Regions from separate parts of the Streptomyces sp. NPDC018031 genome, predicted to be linked through region 1. Evidence: riboswitches for the same ligand, from Rfam matches in the RefSeq annotation. Region 1 holds a riboswitch; each other region holds the start of a gene.
The links. A riboswitch is a leader RNA that binds a small molecule or an ion and turns the genes downstream of it on or off. The one in region 1 is predicted to bind cyclic di-AMP.
Positions count from the first base shown of each region.

Region 2: it holds a riboswitch for cyclic di-AMP, as region 1 does, so the genes downstream of both, ACH4B3_RS22960 (C40 family peptidase) here and ACH4B3_RS12480 (M23 family metallopeptidase) in region 1, are expected to answer to the same signal.
Region 3: it holds a riboswitch for cyclic di-AMP, as region 1 does, so the genes downstream of both, ACH4B3_RS06795 (M23 family metallopeptidase) here and ACH4B3_RS12480 (M23 family metallopeptidase) in region 1, are expected to answer to the same signal.
Region 4: it holds a riboswitch for cyclic di-AMP, as region 1 does, so the genes downstream of both, ACH4B3_RS28845 (transglycosylase family protein) here and ACH4B3_RS12480 (M23 family metallopeptidase) in region 1, are expected to answer to the same signal.

Region 1 covers NZ_JBIRFT010000004.1:30,250-34,440, reverse strand. Annotated here, with positions in the region: gene ACH4B3_RS12490 (DoxX family protein) at 1-183, shown strand, start outside; gene ACH4B3_RS12485 (DUF6227 family protein) at 661-1,431, shown strand; cyclic di-AMP (ydaO/yuaA leader) riboswitch at 2,258-2,416, shown strand; gene ACH4B3_RS12480 (M23 family metallopeptidase) at 2,428-3,615, shown strand; gene ACH4B3_RS12475 (aldo/keto reductase) at 4,015-4,191, shown strand, end outside.
Region 2 covers NZ_JBIRFT010000011.1:35,828-40,018, forward strand. Annotated here, with positions in the region: partial or broken gene ACH4B3_RS22950 (Cmx/CmrA family chloramphenicol efflux MFS transporter) at 1-758, opposite strand, end outside; gene ACH4B3_RS22955 (hypothetical protein) at 1,219-1,365, shown strand; gene ACH4B3_RS22960 (C40 family peptidase) at 1,524-1,997, opposite strand; cyclic di-AMP (ydaO/yuaA leader) riboswitch at 2,001-2,192, opposite strand; gene ACH4B3_RS22965 (FAD binding domain-containing protein) at 2,567-3,400, shown strand; gene ACH4B3_RS22970 (molybdopterin-dependent oxidoreductase) at 3,413-4,191, shown strand, end outside.
Region 3 covers NZ_JBIRFT010000002.1:104,240-108,430, forward strand. Annotated here, with positions in the region: gene ACH4B3_RS06790 (M16 family metallopeptidase) at 1-1,149, shown strand, start outside; cyclic di-AMP (ydaO/yuaA leader) riboswitch at 1,493-1,647, shown strand; gene ACH4B3_RS06795 (M23 family metallopeptidase) at 1,661-2,464, shown strand; gene ACH4B3_RS06800 (GntR family transcriptional regulator) at 2,740-3,459, shown strand; gene ACH4B3_RS06805 (HPr family phosphocarrier protein) at 3,711-3,992, opposite strand.
Region 4 covers NZ_JBIRFT010000018.1:34,282-38,472, reverse strand. Annotated here, with positions in the region: gene eno (phosphopyruvate hydratase) at 1-988, opposite strand, end outside; gene ACH4B3_RS28845 (transglycosylase family protein) at 1,328-2,053, opposite strand; cyclic di-AMP (ydaO/yuaA leader) riboswitch at 2,063-2,216, opposite strand; gene ACH4B3_RS28840 (transglycosylase family protein) at 2,552-3,577, opposite strand; gene ACH4B3_RS28835 (cytochrome P450) at 3,777-4,191, opposite strand, start outside.

The sequences.
Region 1 (4,191 bases):
CTGGACCGGCTCACCGGCCACTGCCTGGACCGCCCCTGGGTGATGACGGTGGCCTTCACGGCGAGCGCACTGGCGGCCGCCACGGTGGTCAAGCGCCGTACCTCGACCGTCGCGCGGCGCGGTGCGGCGGAACCGGACGGCACCGAGGGGACCGAGGGCCCCGAGGGCACTGCCGGGGACTGACCCACACCCCCGGGCCCGCGGCCGGGCAGCCGGCAGGCTCCGGCAGGGAGCCGGGGAGCCGGGGAGCCGGGGAGCCAGGGAGCCGGGGAGCCGGGGCGCCGGGGCGTCGGGGAGACACGGTCCCACGGGGAGCGTCGGATCCGGACAGATGTGCGGCGGACTCTGCGTCGATTTCGGGTGGAATCCGGGCTCATGCCGACTCGGCCGCGGCCGTGGACCGAGGCCGTGAACAAGCGGATCCGGACGGGCCGCATCCGTGTAATCCCCGGCAGGAGCTGCCTCGTTGGCCGGAAGTGTGATCACACGAGCCCCTCGAGTGATGTATTCGACTCTTCTGGCGCAGGTGTGAGTGAAGAGGCCGTGTCAGGGCGCGGCTTCCTCGAAACACAGCACGCAGCGCGTGTCGACGCCGCTACGGTAAGTCGCGAAGTGTCGCTGGGGGGCGCGGCGTGTCGATTTGGCCGGGAGGAGAGAGACATGGTGCACGGACAGGTCGGTGGTACCCCCGCCGAGCATCTCGACGGGCTGCTGGCCCGTGCCCAGAACGGGTTCGAGATCGACGAGACGGTCCTCACCCAGCTGCGTGATGCCTTGATGCACCAGACCGAGCTGCGTTCCTGCCGCCAGTGCAACGAACCCCCCGCCCGGCTGGGCTACACCACCTTCCGGCACGTCTTCCTCCTCCCGGACGGCAGCAGCGTCGTGCTGTGGGAGCTGGAGCACAACACCGGCCCGGGCGACGGCCCGCAGCACGAGGTCTACGCCGACGAGGACACCCTGGTGCAGGCCGAGCGCCGGGCCCACGACCGCACCGGCGGCGCCCGCTGGGAGGAGTTCGACGAGGAGCGGCTCTGGCTCCCCGACCAACTGCTGCGCGGCCCGCTGCCGGTGGAGACGGTGCGGGCGTACGTCGCGGACAACTCGGCCGACCACGCCCGGCGGGTGCTGCGCCGGGCGGAGAACGAGGACCGCCCGGGCGAGGAGGTCCGGCGGCTGCTGGAGACGGCGTTCGCGCACGACATCGCGCTGGCCCCGAAGCCGCGCCGGCGCACCGGCGGCCCGGACGCGACCTGGTGCCGCTTCTACGAGCACGCGTTCCTGCTCGCCGGCGGGGACGAGATCACCCTCTGGGAACTGGAGCACAACCTGACCAGCGACGGACGGCTGGTCTGCGAGGTCTACCTCGACGAGGGATCGGCCGAGATGGCCGCCGACCGACGGGCCCGCGCACGCGGCGTCGAACTCTGACCCTGACCGGCACCCGGCACCGGTGATCACCCGAACCCCGGTGCGAGCGGCGCCGCGCCCCGGCGGCTCCCGGGGCCCGGTGGCTCTCCGTGCCCGGCGCTCCCGGTGCCCTCGGCAGCCGGTGGCTCCCCGTGCCCCGACGGCTGCTCGTGCGTCGGCGGCCGTGCCCGGTGCGTCCGGCGATCCCCTGTACCCCGGGGGCGCCACGTACCCCGGTGGGCGCCACGGAGCCACCCACGCCCGCCCCGCCCCGGTGCCCCGCCCCTCGGTGCCCCACCCCGTGGCGGGCACGCACCCGCTCTCCTGTCTCCGTCACCTCTGTCACCTCTGGCACCTCCGTCACCTCCGTTCGGGTCCCTTGGTGCCCCGTCCCGTGGCCGGAGCCTCCGATGCCCGGCACGGGCCTGAACGTGGGCGTACGGCGGCGCCCCCATCCAGCGCTGCGCGCCGGGCCGCCGGGCCGCCGGGCGCGGGTGCGGGCACAGGCCGGAGGAAAGCCGGAGAGAAGGGAGAGCGGCCGACGCGGGGCGAGGCGCCGACGCCGCTCGGCGTACCGGCAGGGCCGCCGGCGCGACTGCCCGCATCCGCGCATCACGGAGAGCAACCGGGCGTGATCGTTCCGCATAACGATTGACGCACGATCAGCGAAGTCGGGTTTCCTGGGCGTTCACCTGTGCTGTGCAACTCGCCGATGTTTGCCCGGTAATGCCCGGAACATTCTTCCCCGAGGGCAACGGATTCCGGGGAACGGCTTGGAATAGCGTCCCGCCGTCTATTAACGTTCGATAACGCAGCGCGGTCGTTCCAGCCGCCAAAGAGGCGGCACCGTGCGCCGTCGCCGAATCCCGCATGCACCACGGCACCAGCAGTACCAGGGAACCGGGGAACCACCATCCTTGGGGTGAATCGGGCCGAACCCGGCCCGTAGGAGACCTTCCTGCTCCGAACCCGTCAGCTAACCCGGTAGGCGAGAGGGAAGGAAAGGAGTGCGCCCCCGTGGCGTCCAACAGGTCTGCCCTTGACGAGGCACCGTACGGCACCCCCACCGGACCGACCGAGGGCGCCGACCCCGGGCCGGGCCCACGGACGGCGGCCGCGCAGCGGACCGACACCCAGACGGTCTCCTCCCCGGTGGCCCCCTCCTCCGAGTGGGAGGAGTGGAACCCCACCGCCGACTCCCTCGCCCCGGTACGCGGCCGGCACCGCGTCGCCAAGCAGCGCGGCACCATGGCCCGCAGCGGGGCGGTACTCGGCGTCGGTGTCATCGCCGCGGTCGGCGCGGGCGGCATGGCGACCGCCAAGGACCGTCCCAACCCCCCGATATCCATGCCGGACGTCGCGCACATCGCCGACGAGATCCAGGACTCGCTGCCCGACGCGGGCGAACTGCCCGGCATCGGACCGCTCCTCGCCGGTGGCGACTCCTCCGGCGGGCAGCCCGCCGGTTCCCCCCAGCCCTTCTCCCAGGCCGGTCTCACCGCCGAGGACCGGGCCAACGGGACCACCGACGCGGGCGAGGCCCTGCGCGCCCGCATCATGCAGCAGGCCGAGCACCAGCAGAACGCCGCCGACGACGCCGCACGCGAGGCTGCCGCCAAGGCCGCCGCGGAAGCCGCCGCGAAGGCCGCCGCGGAGCGGAAGGCCGACGAGGAGGCCGAACGGAAGGCCGCCGAGGCGGAGGCCGAGCGCAAGGCGGCGGCGGAAGCGCAGCGGAAGGCCGAGGCGGAAGCCGAGCGGAAGGCGGAGGCCGCCCGCAAGGCCGAGGCCGAGCGCCGCGCCAAGCTCGCCACCGCGTACGCCCTCCCGCTGGCCTCGTACACCCTCACCTCGACCTTCGGCGAGGCCGGCGACATGTGGTCCGCGAACCACACCGGTCAGGACTTCGCCGCCCCCACCGGCACCCCGGTCAAGGCGGTGCACGGCGGCACCATCACCGAGGCCGGCTGGGCCGGTGCGTACGGCTACCGCATCGTCCTCACGCTCGATGACGGCACCGAGGTCTGGTACTGCCACCTCTCCTCGATGGTCCGGACGTCCGGCTCGGTGTCCGCCGGCGAGGTCATCGGACGCGTCGGCGCCACCGGCAACGTGACCGGCCCGCACCTGCACCTGGAGGTCCGCCCCGGCGGCGGCTCCCCGATCAACCCGCTGGCCTGGCTGCGCGAGCACGGCCTCAACCCCTGACCTCGTCCCACTCACCGCCCCCACCCCGATACGCCGGTGGCCCTGGTGCTCTCTCCCCCCCCTGACACCAGGGCCGCCGGTCCGGACCGGCACCGGGGCCGACCGGCACCGACGCCGCTGCCTCGCTCTCCCCACGCCACTGGCCCGACCCCTCCCCGCGCCCCGGCGCCTTCCCGTACCCGCGCCGGTCGGCACCTCCCGTACCCGCGCCGGCCGCTGACTCAAGTACCCGCGCCGGCCCCCCGAGCAGTCCGTCGTGACCGGCACCTGCCCGCCCCTTGGCGCCGACCGGCACCGGAGACCGTCCCCAACCGCCAACCGCCAACCGCCACCGCCACCCGCTGTCGCCGCGCGCCCGGCGGTGGAATATCCGCCCAGGCCGCCGCGCTGAAGCGGGGTATGGCTGACAACGACAAGCACACCCAAGGGCAGCGGCGGACCGGGCAGGCGGCCCGGAGGCCGCTCGGAGCGCTGGCGGTGCACCCGCTCTCCCTGGGCGGCAACGTCTTCGGTTGGACCGCGGACGAGGCCGAGTCCTTCGCCGTCCTGGACGCCTACGCCGCCGCGGGCGGCAAC
Region 2 (4,191 bases), on a different contig from region 1:
ACCCCCAGGAACGAGCCGATGCCGAAGAGCGCCAGCACGGCGGGCACCCACCCGGACCCCAGCCCGGTCACCTCGGTGACCAGCGGCGCGAGATAGCTGAACGCGCAGAACGTGGCACCGTTGACCAGCGCGCCCAGCAGCAGGACGAGCAGCAGCCGCCGGTCGCGCAGCGACCGCAGCTCGCCCCGGACGCTGCCGGCGGCGGGGCCGGGGACGCCACCGGGCACCGACCGCACGATCGCCGCCAGGGCCGGCACCGACAGCAGCGCGACCGCCCAGAACGCCGAGCGCCATCCCCACACCTGTCCGAGCAGGGCCCCCGCGGGCACACCCACCACACAGGCGAGGGTGACGCCCCCGAGGAGGACGGAGGTGGCCCGTCCCTTGAGGTTCGGCTCCACCAGGCCGGTCGCGGTGGTCACGGCCACCGCCAGGAAGCCGGCGTTGGCCAGCGCCCCCACCACCCGGGCGGCGACCAGCGTCCGGAAGTCGGTGGTGACCGCCCCGAGGACGTGGACGAGGAGGAAGACGGTCAGAAAGGTCAGCAGCGCGCGGCGCGGCGACCAGCGCCGGCCGAGCACCGCCATCACCGGCGCGCCGACCACCATCCCGACGGCGAAAGCCGAGGTCAGCAGGGAGGCGGTGGGGATGGACACGCGCATGTCGGCGGCGATGTCCGGGGTCAGCCCGGACAGCATGAACTCGGACGTCCCCTGGGCGAAGACCGCCAGTCCGAGCAGATACAGAACGAAGGGCACAGCAGTACTCCACAACCGCATCATGGATCGACAGGGCCGCGTCACGGCTGTGGCGGGCCCGGCCGGCGTCGCGGAGGACACGGCACACGGAAGCCGCCGGACCATCACGCGGAGGAAGACCCGCCGGCGTCACGGAGGGGACGCGCGGTCCGGGTCGAAGACAGCCCGTACGACGGCGGTCCGGTGGCAGCGGAGCACGCACCGCGAGGCCCGCGGCCGCAGGGGCGGCGGCGGGGCGCGGAGGTGCCGGCACGATCAGCCACCGGGACGACCGGTGGCTAGCGTCTGGATGCCTCGGGGCTGGACATGGGGCGAAGACTAGTCAGCCGGGTCCGGGCCGTCCACCGCATTCCGCCGCCCCGGCCGGGCCGGCGGCGTGTCGGCGGTGCGCCGGGGGGTAGGGGAGTCCGCACCGGCGGTGCACCGGCCCCGTCGGGACCCACTGTGCAAGGAGGAGTTCATGTCCGGACTGTTCGCCAGGATCAGACGGTTCAGCCGCACCCCGCAGGGGCAGCGGGCGATGGACACGGCGCGGCGGGCCGCCGCCGACCCGCGGCGGCGGTCCCAGGCCCGCCGGCTCCTCAGCAGGCTGCGCGGACGGCACTGAGCGGTACCGGGCGAGCGGTGGGCCGGAGAAGCCCGGGACGCCGGCGGGTGCCGGCGATTCAGGGCTTCACCGGCATCCCACGGACCCACCGCCACCGCATTCCGTTCCCGCCTCCGACGCAACGGAGAACACGCGGGTTTCCGGCGCCCGGTGATTGATCACTTGACGCGTCCGTACCAGACCTTTCCGGTCCAGATCTTTTCCTTGCGCACCGATGTCCCGGGCTTGGGAGAATGCCAGATCTGGTTTTTCCCGGCGTAGATCCCGACGTGGTACACACGACCGCCGGAGTGAAAGAACACGAGGTCACCCGGCTTGCGTGAGCCGACGGACACATGGCGTGTCCTGTTGTATTGGGCGGCCGCCGTCCGGGGCAGCGTCTTCCCCGCCTTCTTGTACGAGTAGAGCGTCAGACCGGAGCAGTCGAACCGGTTCGGGCCCGCCGCTCCGTAGCGGTACGGGGAGCCCTTCTTCGCGGCGGCCACCTTGAGGGCCTTGGCCGCCGGCGTGGCGGCTTCCGCTTCCGCCGCCAGGCCCGGGACCAGCAACGACGCGGTCACGGTGGCGGCGGTGAGGGCCGACACGGCCCCGGCCCGGGAAATGCACGGAGGTATGGACGGAATCGCAGACATGGCTATGCCCTTCGTCATACGCCTGCGAAAGATGACCTGTCGGGTTCGGGCAGGCGAAGTTGCCCGGCCACTTCCGTGGCTTCACCCCAAGGACCATCGCGTTCATGGCCCGTCGTGCTCGGGTCTCCCGCTCCTGCCGGCTCACTGTCGTGTGCGGTCATCCGGGGCGTCGGCAGGACTCGGCGTGCGCCCGGACGGCCCCGCCTCGGTGACGGGGTATTCGTTCCGGAGAGAGATCTTGCGACATCAATCGCCGTTCCGCAGAGCCAAAATGGGGTTCTGTGAACTTATTCACTCCCTCTCCCGTGGGAAATCCGTCCGCCCTTCTTCAGCCGGCCGACCGTCAATTGACCGCAATAGCAGGGCACTTGACGGACGCGATCAAGGATGTCCGCGGACGATCGAGGAGGGGTCGACGGCCGCTGGACCCCGGCCACATCGCACTGCTCCGACACGGGACTTCACCCGGACGCCGCGTGACGCCGGGCTCGCGGCCGGGTTGAACAGTGCGCCCGCCCGCACGCGTCGGCGCGGGGTCGGCCCGAGGCGGCGCGGACGAGGAACAAGACGTGGACTTGACAACGGTGCGCGAGGTCATCGACGGCCGGAGCGGCGCCCCCTGGCAACCGGGTGACGCCTGGCTGGCCGGCGGCACCCACCTGTTCGCCGAACCGCGGCCCGAGCTGCGCAGACTCCGGGACCTGGGAGCCATGGGCTGGGCGCCGCTGACCGTCACCGAGCACGGCCTGGAGATCGCCGCCACCTGCACCGTCGCCGAGCTGCTGGCTTTCGCCGAGGCCCGCGGCGGCCCCTGGCCGCGGGCCCGCGACCTGATGGCGTTCTGCTGCCGCGCCTTCTCCTCCTCTTTCAAGGTGTGGAACACCGCCACCGTCGGCGGCAACCTGTGCCTGGCGCTGCCGGCCGCTCCGATGGTCTCGCTCACCGCCGCGCTGGACGGCGTGTGCCTGCTGTACGCGCCCGACGGCGGCCGCAGACGGCTGCCGGTGCTCCGGTTCGTGACCGGCCCCGGGCGCACCGCCCTGCGCCCCGGTGAGCTGCTGCGCTCGATCACCCTGCCCACCGGACCGCTGGACGCCCGCACCGCATGCCGCCGGGCGGCCCTGCGGCCCCACGGCCGGTCCGCCGCCCTGGTGACCGGCGTCCACGACCCGCGTTCGCACCGTCTCACCCTCACCATCAGCGCGGCCACCCCCAGGCCGGTGCGCATCACGTTCTCCCGGCCGCCCGCCGAGGGCCGGCTGCGGGACGCGGTCCGGCGGGCCGTCCCGCCGGCGGCGGTGGTCGACGACATCCACGGCTCAGCCCGGTGGCGCCGTCACATGGCGCTCCACCTGGCCGAAGAGGTCCGCCGCGAGCTGCTCGCGGGCGGCGGCAACGGGTAACGGAGGAGAGACATGCCGTTCCGGGTCCGCGTCAACGGGCAGGAGGTCCGCCGGCCCCCCGCCCCCGGCCAGTGCCTGCGCACCTTCCTGCGCGACCACGGCTGGTTCGGGGTGAAGAAGGGCTGCGACACCGGGGACTGCGGTGCCTGCACCGTGCACGTCGACGGCGTCGCGGTGCACAGCTGCCTCCACCCGGCGGTCCGCGTCGCCGGACGCTCGGTCACCACCGTCGAGGGCCTCGCCGACGGGGACGCGCTCCACCCCCTCCAGCAGCGGTTCCTCGACGCCCAGGGCTTCCAGTGCGGCTTCTGCACCCCCGGCATGATCATGACCGCGGCGGTGCTGACGCCCGAACAGCTAGCGGACCTGCCGCAGACCCTCAAGGGCAACCTGTGCCGGTGCACCGGCTACCGGGCGGTCGAGGAGGCGCTGCGCGGTGCCGGCCACCCCCCGGAGCCGGCCACGGCCGACCGCCCCGGCGGCAGCGGCCGGCCGGCACCGACGCCCGCCGGGCGGGAGGTGGTCACCGGCACCGCCCGGTTCACCGTGGACACCAGCCCGCCCGGCCTGCTCCACCTCAAACTCGTGCGGTCACCGCACCGGCACGCGCGCATCCGCGCCATCGACACCACCGCGGCCCGCGCGGTACGCGGGGTGCGCGCGGTCCTCACCCACCTCGACGCGCCCGCCACCCGCTTCTCCACCGGGCGCCATGAGCACGACGACGACGATCCCGCCGACACCCGCGTACTGGACGACGTGGTCCGCCACCCCGGGCAGCGGGTGGCCGC
Region 3 (4,191 bases), on a different contig from region 1:
ACCGACAAGCTCACGGCCGAGGAGTTCGCCGCCGAGCTGGAGCGCTGCGGCGCCACCCTCGACGCGCACGCCGACCACCCGGCCGTCCGGGTCTCCCTGGAGGTCCCGGCGTCCCGGCTGCCCAAGGCCCTCGGGCTGCTCGCCGACGCGCTGCGCGCCCCCGCCTTCCCCGAGGGCGAGGTGGAGCGGCTGGTGGCCAACCGGCTCGACGAGATCCCGCACGAGCTGGCCAACCCCGCCCGCCGGGCGTCGATGGCGCTCTCCAGGGAGCTGTTCCCGGCCGACGCCCGGCACTCCCGGCCGCGCCAGGGCACCGAGGAGACCGTGCGGCGGATCGACGCCGCCGCGGTGCGCGCCTTCTACCAGGCCCATGTGCGCCCCGCCGGCGCGGTCGCGGTGGTCGTCGGCGATCTGACCGGCGTCGACCTGGACCAGGCGCTCGCCGACACGCTGGGCGCCTGGACCGGCGGTCCGGCGGAGCAGCGGCCCAGCCCGGTGATCACCGCCGACGACACCGGCCGCGTGGTGATCGTGGACCGCCCCGGCGCGGTGCAGACCCAGGTGCTCATCGGCCGGATCGGCGCCGACCGGCACGACCGGGTCTGGCCGGCGCAGGTGCTCGGCACCTACTGCCTCGGCGGCACCCTCACCTCCCGCCTGGACCGCGTGCTGCGGGAGGAGAAGGGCTACACCTACGGGGTGCGCGCCTTCGGCCAGGTGCTGCGGTCCACCCCGGAGGGCACCGGCGCGGCGATGCTGGCCATCTCCGGCTCGGTGGCCACCGAGGTGACCGGCCCGGCACTGGAGGACACCTGGAAGGTGCTGCGCACCCTCGCCGAGGAGGGGCTGACCGACGAGGAGCGCGATGTCGCGGTGCAGAACCTGGTCGGCGTCGCCCCGCTGAAGTACGAGACCGCGGCCGCCGTCGCGGGCACTCTGGCGGACCAGGTGGAGCAGCACCTGCCGGACGACTTCCAGGCCCACCTGTACGCGCGGCTCGCGGAGACCGGCACGGTCGAGGCGACCGCGGCCGCGGTCAACGCGTTCCCGGTCGACCGGCTGGTCACCGTGCTGGTCGGTGACGCCTCGGTCATCGAGGAGCCGGTCCGCGCCCTCGGCATCGGCGAGGTGAAGGTCGTCAGCGGCTGACGGCCGATCAGCGGCGGTCTCCCCCGGGAGCCCCGGCACCGTGACTCCGGTGCCGGGGCCCCCGGCTGTGTGCGCCCCCTCCGGTGCCGGGTCACCGGCTGGGGGCCCGCCCGTCCCGGGGCGCCGTTCCGCATCCGCCGCCCGGCCGCCCGTCATGTCGATCGGCCCGCCACGCCGTTGGCCCATCGGGCGGAAGATCCGCCTCCGGTGTCCGGTTTGTTGGTGAGACAGCGCTTCTGCCCTGTGGCGAGGGCAACAAAAATCGTGATCCGTTTGGTGTTCAAAAGATCGTCCGTCTAGCTTCGATCCGGCTGTTCGTCAGTTTGCGTCGCACCCGCGGCCCGGACAGTCATCGCCGAGTCCCCGGGGCACGCGTCCCAGGGAGCCGGGGACCCACCATCCCCAGGGGTGAATCGGGTGCCTCTCACGAGGGACCCGTAGGAGACCTTCCTGCTCCGAACCCGTCAGCTAACCCGGTAGGCGAGAAGGAAGGAAAGGAGTACGCCGGACCATGGCGTTCACCCGTCCCACCGGGAAACACCGCCGTCCCCGCGGCGCCGTCCGCACCGGTGCCAACGTCGCCGGCATGGCCACGCTCGCCGCCTCCGGCGTCGTCGCGACCCTGGCCTCTCCGGCGCTCGCCGCGTCCGACGACTCCTCGCGCTTCGAGGACACCGGCCTGAACCAGGCGATCGTCATCGGTGACGACATCGCCGAGCAGATCGACGCCCAGGCCGTCAGCCAGGAGGTGGCCGCCGAGGAGGCCGCCGCCAAGGCGGAGGCCCGCAAGGCCGCGGCCGTCAAGGCCGCCGAGATGAAGCGCAAGGCCGAGGCGGCGGAGAAGAAGGCCAAGGCCGAGCGGGAGGCCCGGGAGCGGGCCGCACGGGAGGCCGAGCGCAAGCGCCTCAACACCTTCGTGCTGCCGGTCGAGGGCTCCTACGTCTCCACCCAGTACCACGCCACCAGCGGGCTGTGGTCCTCCGGCAGCCACACCGGCATCGACTTCCACGCCTCCACCGGCACCTCGGTGCGGTCCGTGGGTTCGGGCACCGTCGTGGAGTCCGGCTACGGTGGCGCCTACGGCAACAACGTCGTCATCAAGATGAACGACGGCACCTACACCCAGTACGGCCACCTGTCGGCCCTCTCCGTCACGGTCGGCCAGACGGTCACCCCGGGGCAGCAGATCGGCCTGGCCGGCAGCACCGGCAACTCCACCGGCCCGCACCTGCACTTCGAGGCACGCACCAGCCCGGAGTACGGCTCGGACATCGACCCGCTGGCCTACCTCCGCTCGCACGGCGTGAACGTCTGATCCTTCCGCCGGTACGCCCCCGGGCGTACCGCCGCACCGCGTGGGCCCCGGCCGTCCGGCCGGGGCCCACGCGCGTTCCGCGGCCGCCCCGCGCCGCCCGGTCCGGTGTCCCGCCCGCCGGTATCCCGCCAGGTCCGCCTGGCCAGAAGATATCCATGAAATCCCGGTTGCCGACCGAAATTCCCGCCGTCTGGAATAGAGTCGTCGAACACACACGTCGATCGATCGCGTTTCGCGGCGATTAATGCGGAGGTTTCGACCATGCGGGACCGGAAATGAGCGGCGATACCACCGCGGTCCACAGCGGTCGCCGGATTTCGGCACACGCGGTGTGCTCCGCGATTCGCGACGACATCGTCTCCGGTGTGTACGAGCCGGGCGGCAGGCTGACCGAGGAGGTGCTGGCGCGCCGCTACGGGGTCTCCCGGGTGCCGGTGCGCGAGGCGCTGCGGACCCTGGAGTCGGAGGGGTTCGTCACCACCCGCCGGCACGCCGGGGCCTGCGTCGCGCGGCCCTCCGAGCGCGAGGTCGCCGATCTGCTCGACATCCGGGTGCTGCTGGAGCCGCTGGGCGCCGCCCGGGCCGCGCAGCGGCGTACCGAGGCCCATCTCAAGGTGCTGCGCGGCCTGGTCAGGCTCGGCAAGGAGCGTGCCGAGCGCGGGCAGTCGGGGGAGCTGCGCGCCCTGGGGGACTGGTTCCACGAGACGCTGGCGCAGGCTTCCGGCAGCCCCGGGCTGGCCGGGCTGCTGGTCCAGCTGCGCCGCAAGACCGACTGGCTGTACGCGGTGGACCCGTCCCGGCCGGTGCCGGGCCCGCCGTCCCGCGGGGCCGGGCGCGGCGAGCCGGGCACCGCCGGGGCGGCACGGTCCTGGGGGGAGCGCGGCGCGCTGCTGGACGCGGTGGCCCGGCAGGACGCGGAGCGGGCCCGCTCGCTGGCCGCCGCGCACGCCGAGCGGGAAATGGCGGAATACCGGCTGCGCCGGCCTTTCCGGTGAGCGGGCCGAAACACGCCGTAAACACGGTCTGCGATCGGAAGTAACAACCGCCCGATATACCGGGGGCGGATACACCGAAGGTAATTCCCGGCGGAATGTCCTGCCCGGTTGCCGCCGGGAATGACCAGCAGAAAGGCCGCGGTGCCCTGTGGGGTACCGCGGCCTCGCCGTGTCGCCGACCGGGTCCGTACCGCCGGAGGTACGGGTGCCACGGGACCGCGGCATGCCCGCGGCGCGCCGGGACGCTCGGCTCAGACCGTCTCCGGAAGCTCCTCGAGCCCCTCGGCGACGAGCTTGGCCAGACGGTCGAGGGCCGCCTCGGCGTTGTCGTCCTCGGAGGCCAGGACGATCTCCTCGCCGCCCTGGGCGCCCAGGCCCAGGACGGCGAGCATGGACGCGGCGTTGACCGGCGTGCCGTCGGCCTTCGCGATCGTCAGCGGGACGCCCGACGCGGTCGCCGCTCGGACGAAGATCGACGCGGGACGGGCGTGCAGGCCCTCGGCCCAGCCGACGGTGACGCGGCGCTCAACCATGGTGTAGCCCTTCAGGTCGTTACTAGTTGTCTAGACCAGTCTCTCATGTGGTCGGTGGTGGTCCGAGACGGACTTTCCGCACAGCCTGCCGGGCCGCGGCGGCGGCCGCGAGGCGGCCCACCCTCCGGGCCCGCCCGCGCCGCGACCGGATCCGGACCGGCCCGACCGCCGCGCCGGACCGGCCCTGACGCGACCGGAT
Region 4 (4,191 bases), on a different contig from region 1:
TGGCGGCGTTCTCCTCGATGCCGCGGCCCAGCCGCTCGGGGTTGGTGACGAACAGGTCGTCACCGACGAGCTGGACCTTGTCGCCGAGCTTGGCGGTGATGGTCTTCCAGCCGTCCCAGTCGTCCTCGAACAGCGGGTCCTCGATGGAGACCAGCGGGTACGCGGCCACCAGCTCCTCGTAGTACGAGGTCATCTCGGCGGCGGTGCGCTCCTGGCCCTCGAAGACGTACTTGCCGTCCTTGTAGAACTCGGAGGCGGCGACGTCCAGCGCCAGCGCCACGTCCTGGCCGGGGGTGTAGCCGGCCTTCTGGATGGCCTCCAGGATGAGGTCCAGCGCCTCGCGGTTGGAGTCGAGGTTCGGCGCGAAACCGCCCTCGTCGCCCAGGCCGGTGGACAGGCCGCGCTCCTTCAGCACCGCCTTGAGGGTGTGGTAGACCTCGGTGCCCCAGCGCAGGGCCTCGGAGAAGGACTCGGCGCCGATCGGCGCGATCATGAACTCCTGGATGTCGACGTTGGAGTCCGCGTGCGAACCGCCGTTGAGGATGTTCATCATCGGGACCGGCAGCAGGTGGGCGTTGGGTCCGCCCAGGTACCGGAAGAGCGGGAGGTCGGACGCCTCGGAGGCGGCGTGCGCCACGGCGAGCGACACGCCGAGGATGGCGTTGGCGCCCAGCGAGGACTTGTCGGGGGTGGCGTCCAGGTCGAACATGGCCTGGTCGATGAGGCGCTGCTCGGTGGCGTCGTAGCCGACGAGCTCCGGGCCGATCTGCTCGATCACGGCGAGGACGGCCTTCTCGACGCCCTTGCCGCCGTAGCGGTTCTTGTCGCCGTCGCGCAGTTCGAGGGCCTCGAAGGCACCGGTCGAGGCGCCGGACGGCACGGCAGCACGGCCGGTGCTGCCGTCGTCGAGGCCGACCTCGACCTCGACCGTGGGGTTGCCTCGCGAGTCGAGGATCTCGCGAGCTACGACGACGTCGATGGACGGCACGAGGATCTCCTTCGTGTGGGTCTGCGTCTGCAGCATGAGCCTAACCGGACCCGGGGGCCGATCCCGCCCGACGCCCGGCGTACGAGACGGTACGCGCCCGGTATGGCCCCGGTGCGGCGTACCTGGGGGTGTTCGGGGGGGCCGGGGCCGCCGGCCGGGAACGGGTCCGCCGGGCGGGCCGGGCCGGCCCCGCCGGCGGGGCGGGGCGGACCCGGGCGGGCGCCCCCGGGGGGACGGCCGGGGGCGCCCGGAGCGGCTCGGGCCCCGGCGGCGCCGGGGGAGGCCGGGGCGGAAGGAGGCGGCAGGCCCCACCGGGCGGGCCGGGGCCTGCCGCGGGGCTCAGCTCAGGTGGAGCCGCTGGCCGACGTAGATCAGGTCGGCGTCCTGGACGACGTCCTGGTTCAGCTCGTGCAGTTCCTGCCAGCCGCCGTCCACGTGGTGCGCGCGGGCGATGGTGGAGAGGGTGTCCCCGGCCTTGACGGCGTACTCGCCGTCGCCCTTCTGTACGGTCCTGGGCGCGGTGCGCTCCTGGGACCGGGTGGTCGGCGCGGGCTCGGCGGAGCGGTCCGCCCGCGGCGCCGCCTGCTGCTGGGCGGGCTGCTGCGACCGGGGGGCGGACTGCGGCTGCGGGGTGGACTTCCGCGGGGCCTGCTCGGCGGTGCTGCCGGAACCGGTGCCGGAGCCGGCCGAGCCGCCGCTGGTCAGGTTCACGCCGCAGTGCGGCCAGGCGCCCTTGCCCTGGCCCGCGAGGACCTTCTGGGCTATCTGGATCTGCTGGCTCTTGGACGCCTTGTCGGCGGTCGGGGCGAACGCGGTGCCGCCGTACGCGGCCCAGGTGGAGGCCGAGAACTGCAGGCCGCCGTAGTAGCCGTTGCCGGTGTTGATCGACCAGTTGCCGCCCGACTCGCACTGGGCGACCTCGTCCCACTGCGACACGGTCGCGGCGGACGCCTGCCCGGCGGCCCCCAGCAGCGGCACGGCGACCGCGGCGCCGGTGACCCCGGCGAGGGTGGCGATGCGGGTGGCCTTGGACGGACGGCGGTGCTTGCCCTTGGACTTGAACATCGTGGTTGGGTTTCCTCACACCGACGCCTGCGAGGTGAGCTGTCGGGTGCGGGCCATGTGAGGTGCCCGGCCGCGTGCGGTGCCCGCACGCGGCTTAACCCCGAGCCGGGGAGACCGGCGTGAATCCTGGGTCCCCCGCTCCTGCCTTCGGCGCTTGCGCGTCGACAACCCCCCGGCCGGTGGCAGGACTCGGCGTGCCGGTCGGCGGTGCCCGCGGTGGCGGGCGGAAAAGACGGTAAGCACATCACCCCGGGGAGCTCAAACCCCAACATCCGTGGAACTCACGCCCGTTTGCCGCTGAGGAACCGTCATCGGTGCAGGTCAGCACGGATGCCCCGAGGCCGGGCAAGGGTGACGGAGCGGGACGGACACGAGATCCATGTCTCACTTTCAGCAAACCGGGCGGATGCGGTCGAAGCGGTGCGCGCGGGCAGGCGGAAGCGCGCCCCGACCATCCGTCAGGACCCGCTTCCGCTCCGGGTGCGCCCCGGCCCGTCGCTAGCTCCGGTCACCCTCGACCACGAGCGCCTGCCCGGGGTGGATCAGGTCCGGGTCCGCACCGATCACGTCCTCGTTGGCGCCGTAGAGCGCGGGCCAGCCGCCGGGCACCTCCAGGTCCTCGGCGATGACCGACAGGTTGTCACCGGCGCGGACGGTGTAGCGGTCCGCGCCCTCGGGGCTCTCGACGCCGTCCCGGTCGCCGCGGTCGGCGTGCCGCCCGCCGCGGCGCTCGCCGTCCTCCGGGGCCCGGTCGTCGGGCCGGCCGCGGTGCTTGCCGGTGCCGGGGGCGGGCTCGGTGTCCCGGTCGGCGTCGTGCCCGCCGGCCGGGTCGGTGCCCTCGTCGCCGTCCGCGCGGTCGCCGGCGCCGCCGGTGCGGTCCTCGGCGCGGTCCTCGGCGCGGTCGTCGGCACGGTCATCGCCACGGTCCTCGCCGCGGTCGTCGGCCCGGTCGTCGCCACGGTCCTCGGCGCGGTCGTCGGCCCGGTCCCGGTCGTCCGCGCGGTCCGGGTCCCCGGCCGGGTCGGCGCCGGGCTCGGCCCGGTCCCGGTCCTCGGCGCCGGTCTCCGGGGCGGTGTCCCGGTCGTCCCCCTTCGAGCGGTCGTCCCCCTCCGGCCGGTCGTCCCCGGCCTCCCGGTCCTCCGGGGTGGTCCCGTTCTCCGGCCCCGGCGGGGTGGGCGCGTCGGTGCGGCCGGGGTTCACCTCGGGTGCCCGGCCGCCGTCGGTCAGCCCGGCGTCGAGCGCGCAGGCGGGCCAGGCCCGCGGGCCGCGGTCGCGCAGCATGGTCTCGGCCACCGACATCTGCTGCGAGCGGCTGGCCAGGTCGGGGCGCGGGGCGTAGGCCGTGCCGCCGTAGGTCTTCCACATGTCCAGGGTCAGCTGCAGGCCGCCGTAGAAGCCGTTGCCGGAGTTGGCACTCCACATGCCGCCGCTCTCGCACTCCGCGACCCGGTCCCAGGTCTCGGAGTCGGCGGCGTGCGCGCCGGACGCGCCCAGCAGCGGAAGCGCGATGCTTGCGCCGGTCACCCCCGCCGCGACGACGATGGCAGGAGCCTGACGGGGACGGCGATGCCGACCGTTGCCGGAACGCATGCGGTTGCCTCTCGTGTGGCAGCTGAGTTGTCGCATGAAGATAATCGGGGCGCCCGCGAGTCACAAGCCGATGTAGCCGAGGTCACGCGGAGATCACGTACTGACTCTCCGTCACTTCCGCACGTGGGGACGGTCACCCGGCCGCGGCGGGGGGCTCCGCGGTGAACTCCACCGGCAGGGTGCGGAGTCCACGCATGATGAGCCCGCCACGCCAGCGCAAATCATCCGGATCCACCGCAAGCCGGAGGTCGGGCAGCCGGCGCAGCAGCGTGACGAGCGCGGTCTGCGCCTCCAGCCGGGCGAGCGGCGCGCCGAGGCAGTAGTGGATGCCGTGGCCGTACCCCAGATGCTGGTTGTCACGGCGGGTGAGGTCGAGCACGTCGGGCCGGTCGAACCGGGCGGGGTCCCGGTCGGCGGCGGCGAGCACCACCAGCACCGGGTCCCCCTCGGCGATCCACTGCCCGCCGAGGGTGACCGGCTCGGTCGCGAAGCGCCAGGTCGCGATCTCCACCGGGCCGTCGTACCGCAGCAGCTCCTCCACCGCCCCG